2 regions of the Paenibacillus borealis genome follow, and region 1 is predicted to be linked to the other one. Evidence: a T-box and tRNA genes for the amino acid it is inferred to sense, from the RefSeq annotation. Region 1 holds a T-box; the other holds one or more tRNA genes.
The links. A T-box is a leader RNA that pairs with one kind of tRNA and senses whether it is charged. The one in region 1 lies ahead of PBOR_RS27475 (valine--tRNA ligase), so its partner is inferred to be a tRNA-Val.
Positions count from the first base shown of each region.

Region 2: it encodes a tRNA-Val, which carries the amino acid that the T-box ahead of PBOR_RS27475 (valine--tRNA ligase) is inferred to sense. The anticodon was not compared.

Region 1 is NZ_CP009285.1:6,480,812-6,490,167, forward strand. It holds gene PBOR_RS27460 (GGDEF domain-containing protein) at 1-592, opposite strand, end outside; gene murC (UDP-N-acetylmuramate--L-alanine ligase) at 890-2,266, opposite strand; gene PBOR_RS27470 (bifunctional folylpolyglutamate synthase/dihydrofolate synthase) at 2,274-3,650, opposite strand; gene PBOR_RS27475 (valine--tRNA ligase) at 3,656-6,292, opposite strand; T-box leader at 6,562-6,844, opposite strand; gene PBOR_RS27480 (LysM peptidoglycan-binding domain-containing protein) at 7,133-8,602, opposite strand; gene PBOR_RS27485 (glycosyltransferase family 4 protein) at 8,740-9,356, opposite strand, start outside.
Region 2 is NZ_CP009285.1:3,521,780-3,531,135, reverse strand. It holds gene metG (methionine--tRNA ligase) at 1-1,497, shown strand, start outside; gene PBOR_RS14690 (aldo/keto reductase) at 1,741-2,694, opposite strand; gene PBOR_RS14685 (helix-turn-helix transcriptional regulator) at 2,872-3,681, opposite strand; gene PBOR_RS38585 (creatininase family protein) at 3,947-4,240, opposite strand; gene PBOR_RS14680 (NUDIX hydrolase) at 4,474-4,956, opposite strand; gene PBOR_RS14675 (NUDIX hydrolase) at 4,998-5,459, opposite strand; tRNA gene PBOR_RS14670 (tRNA-Val) at 5,822-5,893, shown strand; gene PBOR_RS14660 (hypothetical protein) at 6,451-6,897, opposite strand; gene PBOR_RS36975 (hypothetical protein) at 7,106-7,288, shown strand; gene PBOR_RS38580 (hypothetical protein) at 7,580-8,044, opposite strand; gene PBOR_RS14650 (YuzF family protein) at 8,602-8,832, shown strand; gene PBOR_RS14645 (hypothetical protein) at 8,872-9,261, opposite strand.

The DNA.
Region 1 (9,356 bases):
TGGAGAGCAGAATAAACACCGCAATTCCCCCGACCAGCATCAAAAACATCCCAAGGTAATACAAATACTGCGCCGGATTAGCCGTCAGCGGTCCCATCTCCGGTTCCAGAATCAGCGCGGCAAAGGACCGCACGAGCATCACGGCAGCAATGGTGTAAAAAACGCCGCCCATTATTATCTGGAGAGGTGAACGTTCTTTACCCGCTGTCAGACGGTACCCGGGATAAATCACAAACAGCATTACCCAGAGTGAAGTCGATGCCACCCGCAGGTTCGCATGGTTGAAGAACAGCGCGACGATAATAAAACTGAGAACACTTCCTACAACAAGCCCCGAATAATAGAGCTTCGCCTTACGGTCCATCATCCCCATCATCATCAGCAGGGACGAAATTTCCAGACCGCCTCCACCCAGAATAAGCGCATTGCTTAAAGGAACGGCGATCCAATGGGGAATGTAATCCCACAACAGAATTGAGCTCCAGAAGACGACCTGAATCCATTTGGCAGTAATAAAAAGGATCGAGGCGATATCTTTGGAGAATTGGTAGCGGTAAAAGGTAATCAGCAGGGCGGAAAACAAATTCCCCAAGATGAACAAGTACAACAGTGTCTTAATATCAAGCTGAAAGCTCATGAACACACCACCAAATATGCGGGAATACATTCTTTTTTTCAGGACAAAATCATTCACAAGCTATATCGGCAAATGGACGGTCTAATTTCACTTCTAAATTCACAGCCAGCCGGATATCCCCAGACACAAAAAGAAGAAACGGCTTCGCTGTCCTTATTCAAGGAACGAAAACCGTTTCCGTCAAAATGCCTAGCTATCCTATTGCTTGCCTAAAGTGATAAATGTAACCTGCATAGAATCGCCTAATCCATCTTAACGATTCTTCAGACTATCCGCCAGCGCATACCCGACCTTCCAGATATCACCCGCACCCATCGTAATCACCAGATCACCAGGAGCAATGCGGTCCTGCAGGTCAGCCAGCACAGCTTCCTTCGTCGGCAGATGCCGTGCGCCGGCATTGCTGTTCTGCACAATCAGCTCCACAAGCTTCGCGGAGGTGACTCCCTCAATCTGCTTCTCGCCGGCAGGGGAATAGATATCGGTAATAATCACTTCGTCCGCTTCGCTGAACGCACGGCTGAACGCATCCAGCAGGAAGAAGGTACGCGTGTAGCGCTGCGGCTGGAACACGGCGATAATCCGTTTGCCTGTTGCCTTGGCAGCACTAATGGTGGCCTGAATCTCCGTTGGGTGATGCGCATAATCATCAATGACAAGAATCTCGTCGATCTCTCCCAGCACCTGGAACCGCCGTTTGGCACCGTGGAATTTCACGATAGCTGCAGCGATAGCTTCAAAGGTAATGCCGGATTTCAGGCAGGAAATTACCGCCGCCATTGAATTATACAGATTGTATTGCCCCGGAATCGAAAGCTCGATGCGGCCCAGAACCTCAGTACCATGGTTCATCGTATACGACACCTGGCGGTCGCCCAGAACAATATCGGTCGCTATATAATCCGCAGCCTCCGAATGAATGCCATAGGTGATAACCGTACCTTTCACTTGAGGCAGCAGAGATTTCACATTCTCATCATCCGCGCACACAATGGCCGTTCCGTCCTCACGCAGCTGGTTCATAAACTGTACATAAGCTTCCTTCAGCTGGCCGAAATCACCGCCGTAGTTCTCCAGATGGTCGGCTTCAATATTCGTTACAATCCCCAGCCAGGGATGATATTGCAGGAAGGAGCCATCACTCTCATCCGCTTCGGCAACGACGAATTCCCCTTGTCCTGCCTTGGCATTCGTACCGACATTCATGATCTCCCCGCCAATAATATAAGTAGGGTCCACTCCGCAGTCTTCCATAACCAAAGCGATCATCGACGAAGTGGTAGTCTTGCCGTGCGCACCTGCAACAGCCACACCTTTGCGCTCATTCAGCAGCCGGGCAAGCATCTGCGAACGGTGAAGAATCGGTATTTTGAGACGCTCGGCTTCCACCCACTCCACGTTGTCTGACGCAAGCGCCGTAGAATATACGACCAGATCTGCACCTTTGACCTGTTCTGCCGTGTGTCCAATGTAGACCTTGGCACCTTTGGCAATCAATTTCTCCGTTAACTCTTGGGCAGCTACATCAGAACCCGTAACTGTATATCCCATCTCCAGCATCACCCGGGCAATCGCGCTCATACCGTAGCCGCCGATCCCTATAAAATGCACACGTTCAGTAGTATCCAACAGTTCGTCACCAGCCTTTTTCAGAATCGGGTTGCCGTAAAAGCGTACTGCGTACATCAGAAATCAAATACAGCGTTCCGGACACGACCGCAAGGTCATCGTCCGCTGTGATCGTCTGCAGCAGATGCAGCGCTTGGCCCCAATTACGTTCTACTATGATTTCCAAGTTTTCCTTGGCATATTTATTCCGCAGACTTTCTGCGATGGCCTGCAGATCTTCCGCGTCCATTTTCTTCCGGAAATCCGGTTCGGTCAGGATGAGCGTATCCACTATAGGCAGTATATGCTTGAGATACGACTCGTGATGCTTATTTGCCAGCATCCCCATGAGCAAATTTAATTTACCGTAAGGCCCAAACTGCGGAAGACTCTTGGCCAGGCTCTCTGCACCTTCCGGATTATGCGCTCCGTCCAGAATAATTCTCGGCGAAGTGCCTACTTCCTCCAGCCTTCCGGCCCAGAACGTGCCGCGGAATCCCTCCAGCACATCCTCGTCCTCCAGCATGAAAGCCATATACTGCCGCAGCACCTCAAGGGCCATCATAGCCCCAGCAGCATTCTCAAGCTGATGTTCACCTTTCATCGCAATATCAAGCTCAAGCGAGCGGAAAGGACCTTTGAAGGTGAAATGCTGGCGGCCGTCCCTCATTTCTACATTACTGTAGCTGAAATCTTCTCCCGCCAAATAGAGAGTAGAGCGGGTAGCCGCCGCCTTCGCCTTCAGCACGGCAACGGCTTCCGGCTGGCTCACACAGCTGACTGCGGGAACGCCCGGCTTAATAATCCCGGCTTTCTCACCGGCTATCAGCTCCAGTGTATCCCCCAGCACATCGGTATGATCATGCCCGACATTCGTGATTACAGACACAACCGGGGTAACGATGTTCGTTACATCCAGCCTTCCCCCAAGACCAGTCTCCCATACGACTACATCCGGATAACAGACTTCACCATAATAGAGAATCGCCAGCGCCGTCGAGACCTCGAACATGGTGGGCGAACCGAGTTCGCCGGCCGCAATCTCCTGAACCAGCGGACGCAGTTTATTTACGAGTTCCAGCAAAGTTTCTTCGGGAATATCGGCTCCGTTGTACTGGAAACGGTTAGTGAATTTCGTGATATAAGGAGAAGTAAAGGTCCCCACCGTGTAACCGCTCTGAATAAGCACACGGGTCAGAAAGGCACAGGTGGAGCCTTTGCCGTTCGTCCCCGCTACGTGAATGAACTTGAGCTTGCGGTGCGGATGACCCAGCTTCTCCATCAGAAGCTCTATCCGTTCAAGACCCGGCCGGATACCGAAAGGAATCAGGCTGTTAATCCAGTCTACTGCTTCTGTATAAGAACTTAAGGGAGCGGCACTGCCGCTCCGGGTGATCTTTTCCATGTCCCTTATCCTCTCAGCTCTGCGATACGGGCCAGCACCTTCTCGCGTCTATCGGAATAGTCCGCCTGCTTCGCCCGCTCCTCTTCGATGACTTTAGCTGGTGCCTTGGCGACAAAGCCCTGATTGCCGAGCTTCTTCTCCACGCGCTCAACTTCGCTGTTCAGTGTCTGGACTTCTTTTTCCAGACGGGCAATTTCCTGTTCAATGTCAATCAGTCCTGACAACGGCAGAAGCAGCTCAGCTCCTGTAACTACAGCAGACATTACTTTGTCCGGTGTCTGCGGCGCAAGGCCCGCTTCGAAGGAAGAGGTGTTGCAGAAGCGCCCGATGTAATTGTCGTTGCGGGAAATAATGTCCAGCGTTTCCTGACTGCCGGCTTTGATGATCAGTTCTACCTTCTTGCTCATCGGCACATTCACTTCCGCACGGATATTACGAACGGCCCGGATGACATCCATCAGCAGGTTCATCTCTGCCACTGCCTGCGGATTCTCAAGCGCAGAATCATATTTCGGCCATTCGGCCAGCGTGATTGTGTCGCCCTGATGCGGCAGATGCTGCCAGATTTCTTCCGTAATGAACGGCATGAACGGATGAATCAGGCGCAGCGTGCGGTCCAGCACATAGGCCAGAACCGATTGCGTCTTAGCCTTGGCGGCGGCGTCCGCTCCATAGAGTGAGAGCTTGGCGAATTCGATGTACCAGTCGCACAGATCATCCCAGATGAAGTTGTACAGCAGCCGGCCGGTCTCGCCGAACTCGTACGAGTCAATTAGACGCGTAATATCACGGGAAGTTTCGTTCAGGCGGTGCAGAATCCAGTGGTCCGCCGTGCTGAGCTCACCTGTAATGTCAATATCTTCAAAAGAAACACCCTCGAGATTCATCAGTGCAAAGCGTGAGGCATTCCAGATCTTGTTGGCAAAATTCCGCGCCTGCTCTACCTTTTCCATCCGGAACCGCAGATCTTGACCGGCTGTGCTGCTTGTCGTAATCATGTAGCGCATAGCGTCTGCGCCGTACTGCTCGATTACATTCAGAGGATCGATACCGTTGCCGAGTGATTTGGACATTTTGCGTCCTTCAGCATCGCGTACAAGACCATGCATCAGCACGTCGGAGAATGGCTTCTGTCCGGTGAATTCCAGAGCCGAGAAGATCATGCGGGCTACCCAGAAGTAGATGATATCGTAGCCGGTAACCAGCACATTGTTCGGATAGTAACGCTGATAGTCGCTGCTGTTCTCATCAGGCCAGCCCAGTGTGGCGAACGGCCAGAGGTTCGAGCTGAACCACGTATCCAGAACATCCTCATCCTGCTTCAGGTCTGTCAGGCCGCTGATCCGGCGTGCTTCTTCTTCATCATTCGCAACAACGATCTCCCCCGTAGATTCGGAGTACCAGGCCGGAATACGGTGGCCCCACCACAATTGACGGGAAATACACCAGTCCCGGACATTCTCGATCCAGTTCAGGTAAGTCTTCTCGAAGCGGTCCGGTACGAAGTTAACACCGCTGCCATCCTTCTGCGCTGCGATGGCCGCTTCTGCCAGCGGCTGCATTTTTACGAACCACTGGGTGGACAGGTATGGCTCAACTACGGCTCCAGAACGCTCGCTGTGTCCAACCTGGTGCACATGATCCTCAATGGAAACCAGTACACCCTGCTCTTTCAGGTCGGCAATAATCGCCTTCCGGCAATCACTGCGGTCCAGCCCCTGATATTTGCCTGCTTCCGCATTCATAATTCCGCCTTCATCCATCACATTAATCTGTGGAAGATTATGGCGCACGCCCATCTCAAAGTCGTTCGGATCATGTGCCGGGGTAATCTTCACCGCGCCGCTGCCGAAATCCTTATCTACATAATCATCAGCGATAACCGGAATTTCCCGGCCGATAATCGGCAGGATCAGGGTTTTGCCGATAAGATCCTTGTAACGGTCATCTTCCGGATGCACGGCAACCGCTGTATCGCCCAGCATCGTTTCCGGCCGGGTTGTAGCTACAGTAATATAGCCGCTGCCGTCCTTAAGCGGATAGCGCAGATGGTACAGATGGCCATTTACCTCTTTATATTCAACTTCGATGTCCGACAGAGCCGTACGTGCAGCCGGATCCCAGTTAATAATGCGTTTGCCGCGGTAGATCAGGCCTTTCCGGTACAGCTGAATGAATACCTGGCGGACGCCGCTGGACATTCCTTCATCCAGGGTGAACCGTTCACGCGAGTAGTCCAGCGACAAGCCCATCTTGGCCCATTGCCCGTGAATCGTCTCCGCATATTGCTCCTTCCAGGCCCATACCTGCTCCAGGAACTTCTCGCGTCCCAGATCATGGCGGGAGATCCCCTGCTCGCGCAGCTTCTGCTCTACCTTAGTCTGTGTAGCGATACCCGCATGGTCCGTTCCCGGCAGCCACAGCGTATCATAGCCCTGCATCCGTTTGGTACGGATCAGAACATCCTGCAATGTGAAATCAAGCGCGTGCCCGATATGCAGCATCCCCGTTACATTCGGCGGGGGAATTACAATGCTGTAGGGCTCGGCATCCGGACGTTTGCCGGCTTCGAAGAAGCCTTGCTCCATCCAGTAGGCATACCATTTCTTCTCCGCCGACCCCGGATCATAGGTAGTCGGCATATCGCTTTGCTTGTGATTCGCCGCCGCGGTGTCTTCTGCCGCTTCCAGCTGGTTCGGCAGCTCCGCTGCTGTATTGTTGTTATCAGCCATTGTGAACCCTCCATTAGTGAAAATGATGAGATGCTTTTTGTATTCTGTAACGATCTGACAAGTGGAAACGGCTTTGCCGTCCTTTCTAAGGACGGTACCGTTTCAGCGAGAAATATAAGGAGGTTTGATAGAGTGAAACATATAAATCCTTATATTTAAATACAAAAAGACCCTTCGTCTCAAAGGACGAAAGGCCATTCTTTCGCGGTACCACCTTTGTTTCGCGCTAACAAAAAATAAACCTCTGCCTCAAAACCCTTACAGGTCCGGCTTAGCGCGACACTCATGCAGATAACGGCTGCTTCCGGCCACATCCTAACCTGATCTCCATGAAGATGAAGGCAAGCTCAGAAGGGCGACTCCGGGGCGACTTCGGGGGCTGCATCCTGCGGAAATTCACAGCAATTACAATTCCGCTCTCTGAAGGGCTAACCGCCTACTCTTCCCGTTCCCAGTCTTTATGTTAGTTATTACTTATGTCAATAATACATTCAGTCCTATTCCTAGTCAACCAGCATACACACAAAGGGCAGAGTTTATACCGCCTGGTTCAAAAAAACGGCTAACGGAGCTGTATACACAGGGCTAACAGAGATTAATACACAGAGAACCGCCCATCTATCTTACTTCCCGCTCCAGATCACGTTGACGATATTATATTCCACATACAAAATAAGGCTGCCCCAAGCAGCCATGTCATGGCTTGCGGGACAGCCCCAGCAACTACCTGCTCGTATTCCCCGATCTATCCTAGGGAATATATAAAACCTGGCCTTCTTCTACACTCTGTCCGGAGAGCCGGTTGTACATGGACAGCTCTCTTGCACTGAGCTGATATTTCTCGGCAATCGTATCCAGCGTTTCTTCCCGCTGGACGATGCAGAGCCGTACTTTACGGAACAGCTCTGTTCCGCCGAGGCCGCCGATGAACCGGCTCTTCCACTCGGTATCATTCCCCGCCTCAGGAATAACCGCCGCTTTGGAGGCCACTTCCTCAGAATGGAGAATTTCCTGTTCCTTGCGCGCACGGCTGGAGCTTAGCAGTGAAGAGAAGGTCAATGGCTCCTGCTCGGCAATTGCCGGATCTTTTTTGCTGCCAAGCGCAATCTTGAGATCCTGCTTCTCCTCCTGTGGAGGTAAGACTTCCTCGGACACGAGGTTCTCATTGTCTACAGCCTGAATCTCTTCAGGTACTTCTGCATTCTCGGCTAACACTGCCGAATCATCACTGGCAGCGGATGTGAGTACCGGCTCATTCTGAAGGTCGGCATGAAGACTGGCAGTGCCCCAGTGATCCACGGTATTCAAAGCGGCTGTTCCCGCCGGGCCCCCTGTCTCCTCCGCCCGCGGCACAGCGGATATGGAAGCCGTCTCCGCAAGATCAAACGGACTTACATAATTCGCCGTACCTGCCTGGAATGAATCGTTTACCGCAGCTGGCTCTCCTGTCTTCTCACGGGAAGGAAGAAAGTGGCTGGATACCGGCTCCGGCACAGCCTTACTGTAGTTCTGCCCGGAATCTGCTCTTCCGGATGGAGCAGTTGCGGGGGAGGCATCCAGGCTATGTGTCCTTACCTTGGGTTCCTTGTCCTTCAGCTGAGCGGAAACATAGGCCGAAGGCTGAGTGTATACAGAGCCTTCCAGGAATAGTGGATTTCCGGCGGTTTCGGCAGAATCAGCATATTCCTGCTCCTCCACAGAAGCCTCCGCAGCGCCTTCCCCATAGGTCCAGAGCGAATTCTCATACAGTGCATCGTTATCCTGCCCGCGGTTAACGGCCTCAGCCTCTGCCTTGTTGTCTTCAGCCTCAGGCGCGTAAGCTACTGTGTACTCCTCCTGCTGCCAGGCCGGCTGGTTATCCGCGCTTCCGATTCCGCGCAGCGAGAGCACCCCTGTAATGTTGACGGTTCGCATCGTAAGCAGGTCAATATCGAAATTCTCGATCTCCACCCCTATGTCTTCAAGTGAGCTGACCCGGGTCAGCGGGACTGTGATTTCAACGGGAATCGCATGCTCCAGACGCTGTGTGCGATCATCTTCCCCCCGGTAGAGTCCGGTGAGCAGCAGTTGCCCGTGCAGTTCGGCCCGGTCCTCCCGCTGGATTACCTGGATGTCGGGAATCAGCTCGACTTCCTCCAGCTCAGCTATTCCCGGAAGCTCTTCCGAAAGGTGAATGCGTTCATAAATATCAAACCTCAAGCCGTGTGACTGGTCAAACACGGGAAATGTCCTCCTTCTTGGCATAATCTATCCCTGAGACAAGCCCAGAGCATAAGCCCAAAATGTTACTCCACTCATGTATATGCTTCAATCAGGAAGGCATGACAACTTTGCCGCCTACTTTGGCGGACAGGAGCTTATTTCGGATCGGCAAGCACCGTAAGGGAATCCGGAATGGAATAATCCTGCGGGAGCCTTGCCCGCATGCTCGCCGCAAGCGGAATGCCGGGATACATCGCATTCAGCACATCGGCTGGATGGAAGGCTCCGGGAATGGCGGCAGCTGCCGGCTCTGCCCCAAAGGCTGAACTGGCTGCAGGACTGTGTACACCCTCCCGCATATTTATGGCTTTACGGTACACATTCAGCGTTCCGGCCGCCATGACATCCAGCGAACGGCTGCGCTGCGCCCACTCCCTTGCCTGGAAGCCGGTGCGTACTCTCAGCTCCTCATTACCCAGCAGCTGCTCCAGCAGCCGGGCCAGCTGGGCGGCATCGCCGGGAGGAACGATCCAGCCGGTCTCGCCGTGACGGACCATCTCCGGCATACCTGAAGTGCCGGCGACTATCGGGGCTATACCGGCAAGCTGAGCCTCTGTAACCGAGAACGGCTGTGTATCCTGCAGGGAAGGCTGCACATAAATATCAGCCTCACTTAGTGCTGCCGGGATATTGTCCAGCTTTCCTGTAAAGCGGATATGCTCCAGAATCCCAAGCTCGCTCGCCTGTTCCCTTAGTTCCTCGCGCAGGCTGC
Region 2 (9,356 bases), 3.0 Mb from region 1:
GCTGTACAGGCGGCGCAGGAAGGTGTATCCCCTAGGGAATTAGCCAGCAGATATCATCAGGAGTTCGCAGATTGCTTCCGCACGCTGGGATTCACCTATGACTTGTACACCCGGACCGATCAGGAGCATCATCACAGCGTGGTGCAGGAGCTATTCCTTAAGCTTCTGGATAACGGCTATCTGTACCAGAAGTCAACGCTCCAATGCTACTGTGAGCAGGATCAGCGCTACTTGCCGGACCGCTATGTAGAGGGAATCTGCCCGGTCTGCGGACAGCAGGCCAGGGGCGACCAATGTGATTATTGCTCTACAATTCTCGACCCCGTTGACCTGCTGAAGCGTACCTGCAAAATCTGCGGAACCACGCCGGTGCTGCGCTTCACCCAGCATTATTATTTGTCACTGTCCAGCTTCCAGAGCGCACTCTCGGAATACGCGGATTCCGCGCGGGGCTGGAGAGACAATGCGGTGCGCTTAACCCGCAGATATCTGCAGGAAGGACTGCAGGACCGCGCCGCAACACGGGATCTGGATTGGGGTGTGGATGTTCCCGTAGACGGCTTCACGGACAAGAAAATCTATGTGTGGATTGAAGCTGTCAGCGGATACCTGTCTGCCAGCAAGCAGTGGGCTGCCGAGACCGGCAGCCGCTGGGAGGATTTCTGGCTGGTATCCACTGAGGAACATGACGCCGGAGCCCCTCCCATTACGGCCTATTATGTGCATGGGAAGGATAATGTACCTTTTCACAGCCTGATCTGGCCGGCTCTGCTGCTGGGTGCTGAAGACCTTCATCTGCCGGACCGCATCTTCTCCTGTGAATACATGACTCTTGAAGGGGAGAAATTCTCCACAAGCCGTAACTGGGCCGTTTGGGTGCCGGATATTCTCAGCCGCTACGATCCGGATTCCGTCCGGTATTTCCTGACGGCGAATGGTCCCGAGAAACGGGATGCCGACTTCTCCTGGAGAGAATTCATCTACAGCCATAACAGTGAGCTGCTGGGAGCGTTCGGCAATTTCGTCAACCGCAGTCTGGTATTCGTGAATAAGTCCTGGAATGGCGAGGTTCCTGAGGGTACACTGGATGCCGCATGGGCCGGCCGCATTAATACTCTGTACAGCGAGACCGGGAGACTGATTGAAGGAGGCAGCTTCAAAGAAGCGCTCGAGCATGTCTTCACCCATATCCGCCAGGCCAATAAATATTTCGACCAGCAGTTGCCGTGGCTGCAGATTAAGAATGATCCCGCCGCTTGTGCCAGCACGCTGTATACCTGTGTACAGATCATCGCTAATCTGTCCAACCTGCTGAACCCGTTCATTCCGTTCTCCTGCGGCAAGATTAGGGGCTTCCTGGCCCTTGAACAGCCTGTCTGGCAGCCGGTAACCATTCGGGCACATCAGCAGGTACAGGGGCTGGAATTATTGTTCGAACGGATTGATGTAGCGAAGATTGAGGAGGAGACCGGGCGGCTTAAGAGCCTGCAACGCTAAGGTGGCAAACTTCATCATCTCCTCGTCAGCTGGCTGATGAGGTGGACTGAGATTCCTCTATTCCTGCAAATCAGGCAGATTTCGCCGGTCAATCGGACTGAGAATCTCTTATATGCCCCGCCGCCCCTCACTTTGGGGCCGGATGAACAAAATAACGGAATCTCAGTCCGTTCCAGCCTCAAAAAGCCGTTTTTTCGGGAAATAAGGTCCTCTCAGTCCGCTTCACCTTTGAGATGAACACTATTAATTCCGGCCGGGAAAACGTCCTCCGGCAGCAACGCCCTGCGGGGAGATCCGTTCGATCCGGGCAAGATCACCCGCCGACAGTACAACCTGCAATGCGCCGAGATTCTCTTGTACCCGCTCAAGCCGCTTCGTTCCCGGAATCGGTACAATGTGTTCTCCCTGCGCCAGCAGCCAGGCCAGGGCAAGCTGCGAAGGGGCGCAGCCCTTCTCGGCCGCCATCTGCCCGATCAGCGAGACCACCTCAAGATTCCTGGTGAAATTCTCTCCCTGGAACCGCGGGTAGCTACGACGGTAATCGTCCGGCGGCAGGTCATCGAAGCTTTTAATCTGACCGGTCAGAAATCCCCGGCCGAGCGGACTATAAGGAACAAATCCGATGCCCAGCTCTTTGACCAGCGGCAGTATTTCATCCTCCACCTCCCGGCTCCAGAGCGAATATTCTGTCTGCAGTGCCGTAATGGGATGTACCGCATGTGCGCGGCGTATCAGCTCAGGTGAAGCTTCCGATAAGCCAATGTAGCGGATCTTCCCTTCCTTAACGAGCTCAGCCAGCGTGCCTACGGTCTCCTCAATTGGAGTGTCCGGATCAGGACGGTGCTGATAGTATAGATCAATATAATCCATCCCGAGATGGTACAGGCTGGCATCTACTGATTTTTTGATATAAGCGGGATCGCCCTTGGGGCCCTGAGTATGGGTTATGCCGAATTTGGTCGCAATAACCGCTTTATCCCGTCTGCCCTTAAGCGCCCGGCCCACGAGCCTCTCATTGCTGCCAAAGCGCTGCTCCCCGAAATCTCCATAGATATCTGCTGTGTCCAGCAGGGTTACTCCCAGGTCGAGTGCACCATGGATTGCTTTTACCGACTCTTCATTATCCGGCATCATCATAGTCCCTAGTCCCAGAGCGGATACTGCCAGGCCTTCGGTTCCGATTGTTCTTGTCTGCATGTGGTTGTCGCCCTCTTTTCCTAGTGTAAGTCTTCGAATATGTCCCTATTCTAACTGACCTGCTACGGAGCAGCCACAGTACGTTTATACTAGTAAGATCATTACCAGGGAAGAGAACGTCTGGGAACAGAAGTAGAAGCAGACCTGCCCGTTCAAGTGAATCCATACTCTTCTCAGCTACTCAGGCACAGGTGTATAGATACAAATATGCAGGCCCGGATGATCGGCCAAATTCGCTACGGAATTGATATCATAGGTTACAGACTGATTCGTGCCAAGACTTTGTATGACTACACGATTTACTTTCTTGCCTTGAATGTTGTGCAGCTTCCACATCTCAGCAAAGTCCACACTGTCCTCACAGAGCTTCAGTACCATTTCCTTATACCAGGGGTCATGCAGATGCATGTCATAATAGGTTCTGAACACGGCTACTGAATAGAGCGCGAATTCCTCCCAATTCAGCATCCGGCGGCGCAGTCCCTGATCGAGGAACAAAAGACGGAGCATAATGCGCTCTGAAGCGGGCAGTATCCCGAAATTGCTAAGAACTTCAACCGCCTTATCATTCCAGGCCAGAACCTCGGAGCGCTCATTCGTAATAAAAGACGGATAAGACAGCTGGCTGATAATATCCCGCCACTGCGGATTCAGCTCGGGTCTCACCGTATTAATAGAAGGAATGGCATCCGGCAAACCCGGATTCCACAGCTCGAACAGATGTGTCCGCTCATCAGGCGTCAACCGGAGTGCCTGGCTGAGACTCTCCATAATCTCTCTCGAAGCGGTAACTTCCCTGCCTTGCTCCAGCCAGGTGTAATAGGTGCTGCTGACACCCGCCAGAATCGCCACTTCCTCCCGCCTTAGTCCCGGTGTTCTGCGCTGGCTGCTCGTTTCCCTTAACCCTGCGGCTTCAGGCTGCAGCCGGTTCCGGCGTGATTTCAGATACTCACCAAGCCGCTTGAACTTCGAATTCTCATCACTCATAAGCTAACCTCTTCTCGCAGCAATTAATGTCCCTATTCTACCTCAATTTATACCGTTCACAAACTCATACGGAACTCGGACTTGAGAAGCTATAACATGATCTCTCGCATAAAAGGCTGCAGAACCACCTTCGCCTTCGCACCGCCAGCTATAGCAATAACCCCGCTGGCTTCTCCAAGCCGCTGTCGCGGTTAACATGGACGAAGCCAATGGGGCTGCCTGTCTCGCTTGTGTCTTTCTTTCCTGCCGCTTGCCTACTATTCCATTACAGCCTGGAAGCTTCAGCCGGAGTAATTTCAAAGGCCTGTGCAGCAATCTTCTGCAGCTCGGCTGCGATGGCTTCCACAGAGCCCTTCCACAGCTTGCGGCCTAATTCTTCACTGGCATGAGTCGGATCACCTATGACACCCGTTGCCGAGTACTTGGTGAAGTCGAGTGCGGGATCCTCCCAGTCCGGTTCACTGCTGCCGGGATTGGCGATCAGCTCCTCACGGATGCACTCGGGATGTTTGTAGAGTCCCAGCGATGTGGTGAAGCTGTCGGCATGACCACCCGGAATATGCGGATCGGTATGTGTGCACCAGACACCATGGAACGGATGATGAGGAACGATTAAACTTCTCAGCCACCTGGCTCAGCATATGTCCGCCGCAGCCGCGCATAATCACGAGCTGCCTGAAGCCCTGGTCGGCCAGTGAAACCAGAACCGCATAGATCACATCCTCGTACACCTTCTGCGGAATGTCGATGTATCCATAGCCATAATTGCGGTGCTCGGGAGTTGGTACTGTATTAAATCTTCCTGCTCAGACTTACTGTAAATTCGGGTTTGGTCTCGTAAGCCATATAAGCAACCTTGCCGTCAAAAGCCAGATACGCTTCATAACGTGTGCGGATTGCGGGACTGGTAATCATCTCAAGTACTTTATCCCGGTTAACCCAGTAGCTCTCAGAAGTTTCATCCGAGGTTGCTAATGCCCCGCCGATTGGCCGGCACACATAGTCCAGCATCACTTTAGTCGGAACATCGGTTACTCCGTCATGCCCTTTGTACATCCCCGTATTTGAATACACGCCGATAAGCTGGTCAACCACAGTGAGGATGCCACTTTCCTCCTGTATTTCACGGATCAGGGCTTCCATCAGATTCTCACCTGCCTCCACTTGCCCGCCGGGGAACACCCAGCCGCCCTTAAACGTTTTTACCAGTAAAATTTCTCCCAGTTCATTCTCTACAATCCCGCCGACCGCGACAATATGAGTAGGCATAGACATGGCAATCACTCCGATCAATGGTATAATTATGCCGCACAAAATTACGCTTGCTCAATAAACCTGATTTGATTTACATTGTCTCTCAGCTGCTTGATGTACTCATTAACTCTCGCGATTAGCGTGGGATATATCCCGGGATACGTTACCCCTTCAGGTATTTCTCTGAATCTGCGAATTTCCTCCATTTCGAATTGCTGTAGGGGGCCGAACTTATCTACGGCTGCAAAGTACAGCATCCCGAAGCTCGCAGGTACTTCCTCTCTGCTGACCGAATATATGCATATAGGGTATAACTTGTACGACTCAGCGCCTGTCTCTTCATACATTTCCCTGGCGGCGGCTTCATCCGGGCTCTCTCCTGCTTCAATATGCCCGCCGGCAAATTCCCATGTGGACCGCTCTCGGTGCCGCACCAGAACCCAGTCCTCACCCTGCTTCATGACAATCACAACATACTTAAGGCAAACCTCAAGCATTTCAGATTCATGCAAAGTTACTATCATTAGAAGAACTCCTTTGGCTTCATTATGTATAATGGAATGATTGAAATATATTTCCAGACAACCGCCATCATTATATTATAAAATCTTTTCCGTGTCGCTCAACTTTTTCGCTGCAAAAAAGCCCCGCTCACACTCAACGGGACCTGCACATTAACTTATCATCAGCCCTCGTAAAGGGATTAATCTCACCTGTCAAATCACGGCAGGGCTTCTTCTCTCCCGCCGAGATCCGCTTCCCCAGAGCAGCATAGCACTGCCTCCTATTTAATCCTAATAAACCCCATATATCAGCCAGCCTATTTCTTCGGTATAAAAAATTCTTGCCAATCCCTCACATCCTATGGTATTATAAATTTCGTTGCAGGACGGTAGCTCAGCGGGAGAGCACTATCTTGACAGGGTAGGGGTCATGGGTTCGAACCCCATCCGTCCTATACTGCACCACCTGACAAAACCCTTATTTTATAAGGGTTTTGTCTTTTTTTAGGTTGTATCATCCCTTCAACTTTATGAGATTGGGGACGGATTGGGGTCGGGATTTTTTTGCCACCAAAAAAACGGCTACCCTATTTAACTTGGGCAGCCGTTTCGTTTATTTAGATATTTCAAGTTCGTATATCTTAGCCGGGGTAATTACTTTGACTTTCGCTGGAAGCGTAATATTCATGAAAAAGAGCGTACCCTTTACTTTATGTTCTAAGTATTTTTTTGTTATTGGTTTATCGTATGTTATGGTATACGGTTTAAAAAGAGCGCTATAAGCGCTCTTTAATAAAATCGACACTTGCTTCAAGTAGCCTAAGCTCCCTTCACTAACGGGTTTCTCTTTTCAGACATCGTACACCTTAATTGCGAGCGAAGGTCCAGATGATAACCGGCCAAATGTGGTTTGCTTGATTCAAGTCTTTACAGAGTTAATAGTATAACCCAAACAAGCCCGCCGACCAGTTAAGGTTGACGGAATTTTGAGGATAGTACAGAGTCCTCTATACTATATTCCAAATAGCAATGACTCATTTAACCCATGAGGTCTTCCTGAAATTAACGAATCCTCTTGGTCTACAAAATAAAACTGTTGAATGTCTAGTTCATATTTGATTTCATTAAGGACACTCTTTAAACCAGGAACCCACAATAAGGTATCTTGACGTATGTAATTCAAAATCAGTTCGTAACTATGCTCAAACTTTTGAATATTTGGGCTATTATCCTTTTTCAGTACTGTGCGTACCCTTTCTGCTAATTCCATGTAATCAGCATCAATATGCTCTTGTCTACTAATAGCTACTGGTTTTAATTTTGACCATGCGTAGGCTCCACCAGCTACCACTTCTTCGGACCCTTCAACATATTCAATGCATGAATCATCATTAATAAAATCATTAATCCGTTCCTCTAAATCTTTGAAAGCTTGAACGAGCGTTATTATTTTTTTCATAAAGAAACCTCCTAACAAATAGCCTGTTTAATTTTCTCAGTTAGCTATTATAGTCTTTTACTTTGGTGAATCCAGTATATCGCATTTTGAAACACAAATTCAATTAAGAAAAATTTACTAAATTTACATCATTATCACTGACTATCGGTTTGAATAATAGCACAGGTTGGTATTGTATAAGTAAGACTTATGAAGGAGTTGCCTATGTATGAAACCAATCGAGATTCACTCTATTTTAGAAACGGCTAACCCTTTACGTTTTCATCTAATTAGTGGTGAAAATTACTCCGGTACATTTATTAAAGACGAGCAAACTGGATACATACAATTAATTGGAACTAGCATATCATTTCCTATCTGGGCGATTAAACGTATACAGAGAACCCCATAAAGACTTCATTATCCGTCTTCCATTCGGTCTACATCCTGAATTGTAATTTTGAGTGAACTGATAACCTTTTCCTTTGGATACCCCTTCTGTCTCTTGCTTAACAAAACAGATGCTACTACTGCTGATACAACTATTAGTACATCTAAGATGACTACAAACTCCAGCAATATTATCCCCCCTACAAAAATCGAGCCTACGATTATATCCACGCGGCCTTTAATTTTGCTTCTGGATTATACTGTTGGTTCTTCTGAACCATGTAATATAAATATAATAGATCTTAAAAAATATTCACGTGACAATAATTAAAACTTTTTTAACGCAAATCCCCCCTTCCTGGGAGAGTATGGTTCTTCCGTATAATTCATATAGAACATTATGTATGTAGTAAGGAAAATTTTCCTTATGCAAAAAAATACCCCACCATACTGGTATTGTTAATGACGGGCCTTCATGAATGATATTTTCAATATTCCATATTTGCCTGAACCGGTTTGCTTCTGTTACCTGCCACTGAATATATCCATTATTCACACCGGTGATCGTGTATCCAAAACCCTTTTCGATGTTGATTTCATTTAATCGGTCTGTCACGCCGCCCCCAAGTCCAGTGTCATCGACTCTGACTTCTACTTCATTAACTCCTGAGTGCTCAGATTTCGTGTCATCAACAAGCCTTAGCACCCATCCTGTAGTGGTGCCTTCAACGCGCACGCGCCATACGTCTGATCCTTCGCCGTATTTACGCTTAAGCATAGCGATATTCTCTTTGCTCGTCCTGGGACTGTTTAAGCAAGAGAACTTACGGGTCTTATAATCTGCACGGTCTCTATTATGGAAATCGTAGAACACTCCACTTGTACGTGTTGGGTTTCCGCATATTAAGAGCTTATTATATGGACCTGACAATGTTCTTCATAGTGGTGCATATATACCTTAGTCTTCGTCCATTTCAATATTTTTTTCAGTATCGGACTCTTATCCTGTCATTTACTGATCTCAGCCCATAGGACGTCATGCAGCTGCTGCCGTGTTGGAGCCGTGCAGACTACCTTTGGAAACGGAAAACAAGACAGGAACCAAAGCGCAATCGCCGCCTCTGCCCTCTCTCGGGGGGTGGCGGTGAGCATTGCTGCGGTCACTTCAACGCTTACGGCGCTATACTCTCCCCTCCGTTGAATTATTATTTTTACGTATTTGTGTCATAACGCTTAGTACCTATCTTAAATGGGCTCTCGCCTAGCTCTTTAATTAGGCGTTTGCATAACATGAGGTATAACCATCTGGGAGGTAACAAAGTGCTGAATAATCAAATGTATCCAATGCATCAACAGATGCCGCAAGCAATCATGGTTTATCCAATTGATCCCTATGTCGTTGAAACCTTAATGTCTGTAAAAGGTAAGCAGGTGGTACTTGAAACCACTCGCGGCGGGATTAGCGGCTGTGTGATGGATGTAAAGCCAGACCACGTTGTATTGGATACCAGAGGCAGAAAATTCTTTGTACGCATCTGTGAGATCGTTTGGATCATGCCAGAGTAAATGGCCGTTCATGAGAGAGTTGCGAAAGCAGCTCTTTTTTTATGCCATTTCCACCTGAGCCCCGAGAAGCTTTCTTGCTGCAGCCCAAAAGCTTGCTGCCGGTGTCTTCTCGTCCGCCTGGATACCAATCTGCTGCATGGCTGTAAATTCCGGCTCCAGCTCCTGTAGAACGGTTCGATGCCGATATCCCGGGTGCGTATAAATGTAAAATAATTGAGAAGGATGCTGCGTTTTGAAATATAAATGAAGATTGCTCTCTGCACTTTTTATAGGCATCAGTTTTGGTATTGCATTCTCCATTGTTTTTAACAATATCGCCAATGGTGGCGGATTAGGAATTGTATTTGGAGTCTCCATGTATGAGGCAGAGAAACCAAAGCCCCTAGGCTCTAAAATAACTGCCTCTGTCATTTCGTTGTTGTAGATCAATCCGTTCCGGGTCTAAAGCACGTATGGCGTACGGTTCCAAATAGGTCGTGTGTGCCGGCATATGGCTGATGTTCCTTCATGCCATGGTCCATTTG